One region of the Streptomyces flavovariabilis genome, then DNA from elsewhere that is predicted to be linked to it. Evidence: riboswitches for the same ligand, from Rfam matches in the RefSeq annotation. Region 1 holds a riboswitch; each other region holds the start of a gene.
The links. Region 1 has a riboswitch for cyclic di-AMP ahead of IO24_RS0111765 (M23 family metallopeptidase). Riboswitches for the same ligand answer to the same signal wherever they lie in the genome.
Positions count from the first base shown of each region.

Region 2: another riboswitch for cyclic di-AMP. It lies ahead of IO24_RS0107040 (C40 family peptidase); the one in region 1 lies ahead of IO24_RS0111765 (M23 family metallopeptidase).
Region 3: another riboswitch for cyclic di-AMP. It lies ahead of IO24_RS0112905 (M23 family metallopeptidase); the one in region 1 lies ahead of IO24_RS0111765 (M23 family metallopeptidase).
Region 4: another riboswitch for cyclic di-AMP. It lies ahead of IO24_RS0123700 (LysM peptidoglycan-binding domain-containing protein); the one in region 1 lies ahead of IO24_RS0111765 (M23 family metallopeptidase).

Region 1 covers NZ_JNXD01000005.1:230,629-232,821, forward strand. Annotated here, with positions in the region: gene IO24_RS0111765 (M23 family metallopeptidase) at 102-890, opposite strand; cyclic di-AMP (ydaO/yuaA leader) riboswitch at 904-1,067, opposite strand; gene IO24_RS0111770 (M16 family metallopeptidase) at 1,260-2,193, opposite strand, start outside.
Region 2 covers NZ_JNXD01000002.1:448,065-450,257, forward strand. Annotated here, with positions in the region: gene pcrA (DNA helicase PcrA) at 1-385, opposite strand, end outside; cyclic di-AMP (ydaO/yuaA leader) riboswitch at 700-872, shown strand; gene IO24_RS0107040 (C40 family peptidase) at 881-2,059, shown strand; gene IO24_RS0107045 (SLAC1 family transporter) at 2,138-2,193, shown strand, end outside.
Region 3 covers NZ_JNXD01000006.1:155,227-157,419, reverse strand. Annotated here, with positions in the region: gene IO24_RS0112910 (DUF6250 domain-containing protein) at 1-56, opposite strand, end outside; gene IO24_RS0112905 (M23 family metallopeptidase) at 250-1,167, opposite strand; cyclic di-AMP (ydaO/yuaA leader) riboswitch at 1,172-1,326, opposite strand; gene IO24_RS0112900 (alpha-galactosidase) at 1,642-2,193, opposite strand, start outside.
Region 4 covers NZ_JNXD01000013.1:95,863-98,055, reverse strand. Annotated here, with positions in the region: gene IO24_RS0123705 (LysM peptidoglycan-binding domain-containing protein) at 1-814, shown strand, start outside; cyclic di-AMP (ydaO/yuaA leader) riboswitch at 1,043-1,208, shown strand; gene IO24_RS0123700 (LysM peptidoglycan-binding domain-containing protein) at 1,213-1,908, shown strand; gene eno (phosphopyruvate hydratase) at 2,170-2,193, shown strand, end outside.

The DNA.
Region 1 (2,193 bases):
AGGCGGGAATCCATGGATATTTTTTGGACAGCCTGCCGCCGTAAACACCGAAAGCCCCGGCTCGGGGAGACGGGGCTGCGGGGAGAGCGGAGGGGTTCCGGTCAGAGGTTGACGCCGTGCGAGCGGAGGTAGGCGACCGGGTCGATGTCCGAGCCGTACTCGGGGCTCGTGCGGGCCTCGAAGTGCAGGTGCGGCCCGGTGACGTTGCCGGTCGCGCCGGACAGGCCGATCTGCTGGCCGGGGGTGACCTGCTGGCCCACCGAGACGCTGGTGGAGGACAGGTGGCCGTACTGGGTGTACGTCCCGTCGTTCATCTTGATCACGATCTGATTGCCGTAGGAGCCGCCCCAGCCGGCCTCGACGACGGTGCCCGCGCCGACCGCGTGGACAGAGGTGCCGGTGGCGGCGTGGAAGTCGACACCGGTGTGGCTGCCGGAGGACCACAGGCCGCTGCCGGCCTTGTAACCGGTGGAGACGTACGAGCCGGAGATCGGGGACACGAAGGTGTTGAGACGCTTGCGCTCGGCCTCGCGGGCGGCGCGCTCCTTGGCCTCGCGGGCCTTCTCGGCCGCCTCCTTGGCCCTCTCGGCCAGCTCCGCGGCGCGCTTGCGGGCGGCCTCCTCGGCCTTCCGCTTGGCGGCGGCCTCCTCGGCGGCCTGCTGCTGCGCGACGGCTTGGGCGTCGATCTGCTGGGCCGCGGTGTCGCCCATGGTGACGACCGGAGTGAGGCCCGTCTGCTCGGCGCCGGGCTCGGCGGCGAAGGCCGCAGGGGCCGCCACGGTGCCGATCACGCCGGTGGTGGCGAGGGCCGCGACGCCCGCCGCACGGGCGGTGCCGCGCTGGATCCTGCTGGGACGACGGTGCTTCCCGGTGGCGCGAGTGAACGCCATGTGGTGGCTGGTCCTTTCCTTCCTTCTCGCCTACCGGGTTAGCTGACGGGTTCGGAGCAGGAAGGTCTCCTACGGACTCCCTCGCGGCTCGCGCGGGCGTCCGATTCACCCCAGGGACTGCGGTGGGTCCCCGGCTCCCCTGGCTCGCGCCGTACGGGGACTCGGCGATGACTGTCCGGTGCCGCGGGTGCGGCGCACTGCCTGACGAACAGCCCGGATGACGCTAAGCGGCGCCACTTTCAATTCCCAAACGGATCCCGGCTTTTGTAGCGCATCCCACAGGGCAGACAGGCAACATCCGTATCGATTCGGGCATAAAGGGGCCCTGGTGCCTCAGAAGACAACCAGGGCCCCTGCGCGCGCGTGCCGCTACTCGGCGGCGACGACGGTGACTTCGCCGATGCCCAGAGCCTCGACAGGCGCCTTGATCTGCGCCGCGTCACCGACGAGGACGGTCACCAGACGGTCCACCGGGAAGGCGCTCACGGCCGCGGCGGTGGCCTCCACGGTTCCGGTCGCGGCGAGCTGCCGGTACAGCGTGGCCTGGTAGTCGTCGGGCAGGTGCTGCTCGACCTGGTCGGCCAGCGTGCTCGCGACGGCCGCCGCCGTCTCGTACTTCAGCGGGGCCACGCCCACCAGGTTCTGCACGGCGACGTCCCGTTCGGCTTCGGTCAGCCCCTCGGCCGCGAGGGTGCGCAGCACCGTCCAGAGGTCCTGCAGGGCGGGGCCGGTATTGGGCGTGTCGACGGAACCGCTGATGGCGAGCATGGCGGCACCCGTGCCGTCCGGGGTGGACCTGAGGACCTGGCCGAACGCCCGCACGCCGTAGGTGTAGCCCTTCTCCTCACGCAGGACGCGGTCCAGGCGGGAGGTGAGGGTGCCGCCGAGGCAGTACGTGCCGAGCACCTGGGCGGGCCACACGCGGTCGTGCCGGTCCGGGCCGACCCGGCCGATCAGCAGCTGCGTCTGGACGGCGCCGGGGCGGTCCACGATGACGACCCGGCCGGTGTCGTCGGCGGTCACCGGCGGCACGGGGCGCGGCTCGGCCGAGGAGCCCGTCCAGGCACCCAGCGTGTCCCCGAGCAGGGCGTCGAGGTCGATGCCGGTGAGGTCGCCGACGACCACGGCGGTGGCCGTGGCGGGGCGGACGTGCTTCTCGTAGAAGCCGCGTACGGCCGCGGAGTCGATCGTGGCGACCGTCTCCTCACTGCCCTGCCGGGGCCGCGACATGCGCGAGCCCGTCGGGAACAGCTCCTTGGAGAGCTCCTTGGCGGCGCGGCGGGAGGGGTTGGCCAGCTCGTGC
Region 2 (2,193 bases), on a different contig from region 1:
CCTTGTTGGTGAAGGTGATCGCGAGGATCTGGCCCGGGTGCACGTCCCGCTCGGCGAGGAGGTGGGCGATGCGGTGCGTGAGCACCCGGGTCTTGCCGGAGCCGGCGCCGGCCACGATGAGCAGCGGGGAGCCGGAGTGGACGACGGCGGCGCGCTGGTTGTCGTTCAGCCCCTGCAGGAGGGCGGCGGTGTCCACCACCGGGCGCGGGGCGCCGTCCCGGTAGTAGGCGTCCCGGTCCGGGGGCGCGTCGAACTTCCCGCCGAACAGATCGTCCGGAATCGGCTCCGGTACGTGCTCGTCCTCGGGTGGCGGCGGGGGCTCGTCCGCGGGGCCCCGCTGGGCCTGGAGGTTCGCCAGGAAGCTGTCGTCAAAGAGGCTGCTCATCGCTCTCCGAGTCTAGGGCGCCCCACTGACAGCCCGCCGCCGCCCTGAGAACATCGCCCCGCGCCAGGGATCACGCCGCCCGCCGGGCGGCGCATTGTCGCCGTCCATGACCACCTGATCACGCCCTGCTACAGCCCCCGCATTCATGCATCTTCCAGGACCAACCCCCCTCGATTGTTCACCCTCTGCAATGCTCATGAGCAAGGTCACGAAAATGTATCGGGCATATCACCCATCAACCTTCACAGAGGCCACACGAATTGGCTACGGTGCGACCAGGCCGCATGACCCCCACCGGCGAACGTCGCCGGGCCGCGCGGCCTCCGCCGAGTCCGGCGTGCCGCAGCGGCAGCCGGAGCCGGGGACCCAACCGTGAACCTGGGGTGAATCGGCCCGACTCCCTGCGCGGAGAAGGCCGTAGGGCAAACCTTCCGAACCACCCGCCCGAACCCGACAGCTAACCCGGTAGGCGGAACATGGAAGGAGTCGCCTCCCTTGGCGTCGCACCGCAAGTCGCGTCCTACGGGTACGCGCGTGGCAGGCATACGGACCCCCGCCCTCGCAACGGCGGCCCTCACGTCCGTGGCCCTGCTGTCCCAGTCGGCCAACGCCGCCCCCGAGGCCGACGACAAGCCCAGCCTGGAGGAAGTCGAGAAGAAGGTCGACGACCTGTACCGCCAGGCCGAGTCGGCGACCGACAAGTACAACGCGGCCAAGGAGAAGACCGCGAAGCAGCGCAAGCGCGCCGACGCCCTCCTCGACGACGTCGCCCAGCGCACCCAGAAGCTCAACGAGGCGCGCGAGCAGCTGGGTTCCTTCGCCTCCGCCCAGTACCGCACCGGCGTCGCCGCCCCGGACACGGCGACGTTCCTGCTCGCCGACACCCCGCAGGACTACTTCGACCAGACCCAGTTGATGGACCGGATGACGGGCCGTCAGAAGGTCGCGGTCGACGACTACGTCACGCAGCAGTCCGAGACGATGGAGAAGCGCCAGGAGGCCACCGAGAGCCTCGAGACGCTCACCGACTCGCAGGGCGACCTGAAGACGGCGAAGGCCACCGTCCAGCGCAAGCTCGCCGACGCGCGCGAGCTGATGTCGAAGCTGACCGCCGAGGAGAAGGCCCGGCTCGCGGCGATCGAGAAGGAGAAGCGGGAGGAGGCCGCCCGCAAGGCCGACGAGCTGGCCCGGCAGCAGGCCGCGCAGCAGCGGGCGCAGGACGAGGCCGCCCGGCAGCAGGACAGCGGATCATCGTCGTCGGGGTCGTCCGGCACCGGCTCGTCCTCCTCGACGCCCCCGGCCGACTCCTCGTACGCCACCAAGGCCGAGAAGGCGCTCGCCTTCGCCCGCGCCCAGATCGGCAAGCCGTACGTGTGGGGCGCCGTCGGCCCCGGCTCCTACGACTGCTCGGGCCTCACCCAGGCCGCCTGGAAGGCCGCGGGCGTCACCCTGCCGCGCACGACCTACGACCAGGTGAACGCGGGCACCACGGTCCCGCTCTCCCAGGCCCAGCCCGGTGACCTGGTCTTCTTCTACGACGATGTCACCCACGTCGGGGTCTACATCGGCAACGGCATGATGATCCACGCCCCGAAGCCCGGCACGTATGTGCGCGAGGAGTCGATCTACTACGACGGCGAGTCGGCGATCCACAGCGTGGTACGCCCGGCCTGAGCGGTCTCGTTGCGATTTTGAGGGGCACGCGCGCGTGCCCCTCTCGTAACGCGTGCGGCGCTCTCTAGCATCGGCGCTATGTCCGGTCCCTCTCCGTTTGCCGCCTGGTGGGCGACCTATGCGCTGGCGACCGG
Region 3 (2,193 bases), on a different contig from region 1:
GCCGCCAGGGCGGCCCCGGCGGCCAGGGCTCCGAAGGCTCTGCGGGTGGTCGGCACGGTGACACAACTCCTCGGGATCCGCCGGGAAGGCTCGGGAAAGCGCTTGCACTCCGGACGGGGTCACTCTGTCCCAACTGCCGCCGCCTGTCGATCCCTTGGGGCGGTCAGCGGCACGCACACACCGAAGGCCGGACCCGGGGATCGGGGTCCGGCCTTCGGTCGCGTGTCAGGCAGGCGGTCGTGCGGCCGGTCAGCCGACGGAGACGCCGTGCGAGCGCAGGAAGGCGACCGGGTCCACGTCCGAGCCGTAGTCCGGCGTGGTGCGGATCTCGAAGTGCAGGTGCGGTCCGGTCACGTTGCCGGTCGCGCCCGACAGGCCGACCTGCTGCCCGGCGGTCACGCTCTGGCCGGCCGAGACGGAGAGCTGGGACAGGTGGGCGTACTGGGCGTAGTGGCCGTCGTCGAGCTTGATGACGACCTGGTTGCCGTAGGCGCCGCCCCAGCCGGCGGAGACGACCGTGCCCGCGCCGACCGCCTTGAGGGAGGTGCCGGTCGGGACGACGAAGTCGACACCGGTGTGGTAACCGCTGGACCACATGCTGCCGGACATGCGGTAAGGCGTGCCGACGGTGGCACCGTCCACCGGGAGGGCATAGCCACTGGAGTTGCTCTCGGCGGCCGGCTTGGCGGCGGCAGCCGGCTTCGCGGCGGTCTCCGCCTTCGGGGCCGACTCGGCGGCGGACTGCTTCGGGGCCGAGGCCTTCGGCGCGGACGGGGCCGAGGGCTTCGGCGCGCTCGCCGCCTTCTTGCCGATCGACAGCTTGAGGCCCGGGTGGATCAGCGACGGGTCGGAGCCGACGGCGTCACGGTTGTCCGCGTAGAGCTTCTTCCAGCCGCCGCTGACGTTCTGGTCGTCGGCGATCTTGGCGAGGTAGTCGCCGGCCCGCACGCTGTACGTGCGGGCACCGGTGGCCTTTTCGGCGGCCTTCTTCTCGGCCGCCGGAGCGGACTGGGCGGCCTTCTCCGGAGCCGACTGCGGGGTGGCGGCGTGGGCGCCGGCGGCCCCCATGAGCGGCAGGGCGAGGGCGGCCCCGCCGGTTCCGGCGACGGCGATGGAGCGGGTGAAACGCTGGGTTTTGGGGCGGCGGTGCTTACCCTTCGCGGGCATGGCGAATTCCTCTCCGTCGCCTGCGAGGTGAGCTGTCGGGTGCGGGCTGGAGATGCCCGGCCGCGCCGGGGCGCGGCTTAACCCCAAGCCGTTCCGGGAACCGGAACAGGCGTCTTACCTGTGGGTCCCCCGCTCCTGCCGTACGTCGGGTCAGTGTGTGGGGCTCCGGGCGGCGGCAGGATTAGGCGTCCGTCCGGATTGGTGTGGAACGTAAGCGACCAAGACGCAATGGGACAAGCTTGCGGTTGCCCGTGACGGTGTTTTTCTTGACGCGCCGGCACCTGCGCCGTCACCGAGCGTGGATTACCGATCTCCCGCTTTCCTCAATGGCCCTGCACAATGCCGGAATTACGTGAGCATGGCGACAACGCATCGTCACGAATATGACGATGGTCACGCACCCCGACCTCATCTCCTTTACGATCGGGGCACGTTATCCCTTAGCGACCGAAGCGCTTTATTCGGACAGAACGGCTACTTCCGCTTAAGGCGGACGACCGCGGCGTCCAGATCCCCGCTCAGGCCGACCCGCAGTCCGTGATGAAGCAGCACGGCCCCTCGGTGAACTTCGCCCGTTTCGAGGCATTCGTACGATGCGGTCGGGTCGAGGGCGCGCAACCGGAGTGCCGGCACGGGCTCGCCGTAGCGCTGCGCCTGGAGCCAGGCGAGGACGACGGTCTCGTCGCCGAGGGTGTACTGCACGGCGCTCGGTCCGCCCTCCGGGGGCCGCAGCCGGTACAGGTCGCCGCGCTGCACCACGGGCCGGATCTCCTTGTAGAGAGCCACCCACTCCCCCGCCTCGGCGAGCTCCCCCTGCGTCCACTTCGTGAGGTCGCCGCCGACCCCGAGCACCCCGGCCATGGCGCTGACGAACCGGAACTTCAGGGAGCTGGCCCGGTGGTTGAGCATGGCGTTCGGGCTGTCGGTGACCCAGGCGGCCATGACCCGGGCCGGATGGATCTGGCTGAAGCCGTGCTGGATGGCGAGCCGGTCGAGCGGGTCGGTGTTGTCGGAGGTCCACACCTG
Region 4 (2,193 bases), on a different contig from region 1:
CCGGGTCGCGGACTGCGAGACCGGCGGCGCCTGGAGCCAGAACAGCGGCAACGGCTACTACGGCGGCCTGCAGTTGTCCCAGGAGGACTGGGAGAGCCACGGCGGTCTCGACTACGCCGCGAGTGCCGATCTGGCCAGTCGCTCCCAACAGATAGCCGTGGCCGAGAGAATCCTCGCCGACCAGGGGGTCGGCGCGTGGCGCACTTGCGGACTGCTCTCCGGCCTCGAGCAGGACAAGGGGTCGGCCTCGTCCGGCTCTTCCGGGTCATCCGGTTCGGAGGACTCGCCCGGCCTGCTCGACTCGCTGGGTTCGTCCCCTTCCGCGAGCCCCTCCCCGTCCCCGTCGTCGCCCGACGCATCGTCGACTTCGGAGGACGAAACCACCAAGCCGGACAAGTCGCCTGAATCCTCCGACTCGTCGAAGGACCCTCGGTCCGACGCTTCTCCGTCGGCCACCCCCGAGAGCGGCCGGTCCGGCAACTCGCGGCAGAGCGACGACTCCTCGGCGGCCGACGCCGGCTCCGGTCGCCATCGCGGTCCCAGTGCCGACGAAACCCGCCCGCCCGAGAGCGGCGGTGCGGACGGGTCCACGGGGCGCCACTCCTCGCGCGGCGACGAGGCCTCCCCGGACGCGTCCGAAGGCGACTACATCGTGGGGGTCGGTGACAGCCTCTGGTCCATCGCCGACGCCCTTCGGATCAGCGGCGGATGGCACGCGCTCTACGACGGCAACGAGAAGGCCGTCGGCTCCGACCCGGACCTCATCCACCCCGGTCAGACGCTCACGGTGACGGGCGAAGCGGACGAGAAGTAGCGGTTCGGGCAGTGCGGAAACGGGGGCGGAAGTCGCCCCCAAACCGCACGAGTTCGCGTCATCATTCGCGATGAATGTCCCGTTTGGGGCCCGTGAGAGATAGATCTCAGAAGCCCTGATCGTCTTTGAAATTCCGCGGACCGCGTGTCTACGGTCGTGACCGCTCGTCACCACGAGCCCCGGCTGCCGCAACGCCGAATCCTGCCAGCGGCCGTACGGGAACAGTCGTCGCGTCAAGCGCCGTAGGCAGGAGCGGGGGACCCAAGGTAGGTGCCCGACCGGTCAGTTGACCGGAAGGGCTTGGGGTGAAGCCGTGTCCCGGGAGGGACGCGGCCGGGCAACTCAACCGGCCCGAACCCGACAGCTCACCTCGCAGGCGTCGGTGAGGGGATCTCTCCATGCTGTTTTCCGGCAAGGGCACGCACCGCCGTCCGTCCAAGGCCTCTCGGGTCATCGCCATCGCCGGTGTCACCGGCGCCGCCGTCGCCGCCCCGCTGATGGCGGCCGGCAACGCCTCCGCAGCCACCGCCTCCGAGTGGGACGCCGTCGCCCAGTGCGAGTCCGGCGGCAACTGGTCCATCAACACCGGCAACGGCTACTACGGCGGTCTGCAGTTCTCCGCCTCCACCTGGTCCGGCTACGGCGGCACCAAGTACGCCTCCACCGCCGACCAGGCCACCAAGGACCAGCAGATCGAGATCGCCGAGAAGGTCCTGGCGGGCCAGGGCAAGGGCGCCTGGCCGGTCTGCGGCAAGGGCCTGTCGAGCGCCGGCTACACCGGCGGCGGCTCCTCGAGCGACTCCGGCAGCTCCTCGCAGGAGAGCCAGCAGAGCTCCGAGTCCCGCGAGACCCAGCAGCAGCCGGCCTCCCGCTCCGACGAGCGCCCGGCCGCCAAGAAGACCGTCACCACCCCGACCGGCAAGAAGGTCAAGAAGGGCGACGGCGAGTACAAGGTCGTCAAGGGCGAGACCCTCAGCTCGATCGCGGCGGACGAGAAGGTCAAGGGCGGCTGGGAGAAGCTGTTCCAGCTGAACAAGGACATCGTCGAGGACGCCAACCTCATCTACCCGGGCCAGCAGCTGCACCTGAAGTAAGCAGCGGCCCGCTCAGGTCCCGCAGGCTCCCGCCCCGGTGCGTCACCCCCGTGCGCACCGGGGCGGGTTTTTTTCTGCCGGTCTTCGCAACCCGGCTTTGTTCCGTTCGGAAACAATTTACTCTCGGTTCTGTCCATGAGGTGGGCGACCCGGTGGCCGATCGCCCGGAGCCGGTTAGGCTCATGTCGCGAGCCACCACGGCCCGCACCTCGCCGGGTCCACGCGGCCCGCGTACCCGCGTCACATAAGAAGGAGATGCTCGTGCCGTCCATCGACGTCGTCGTA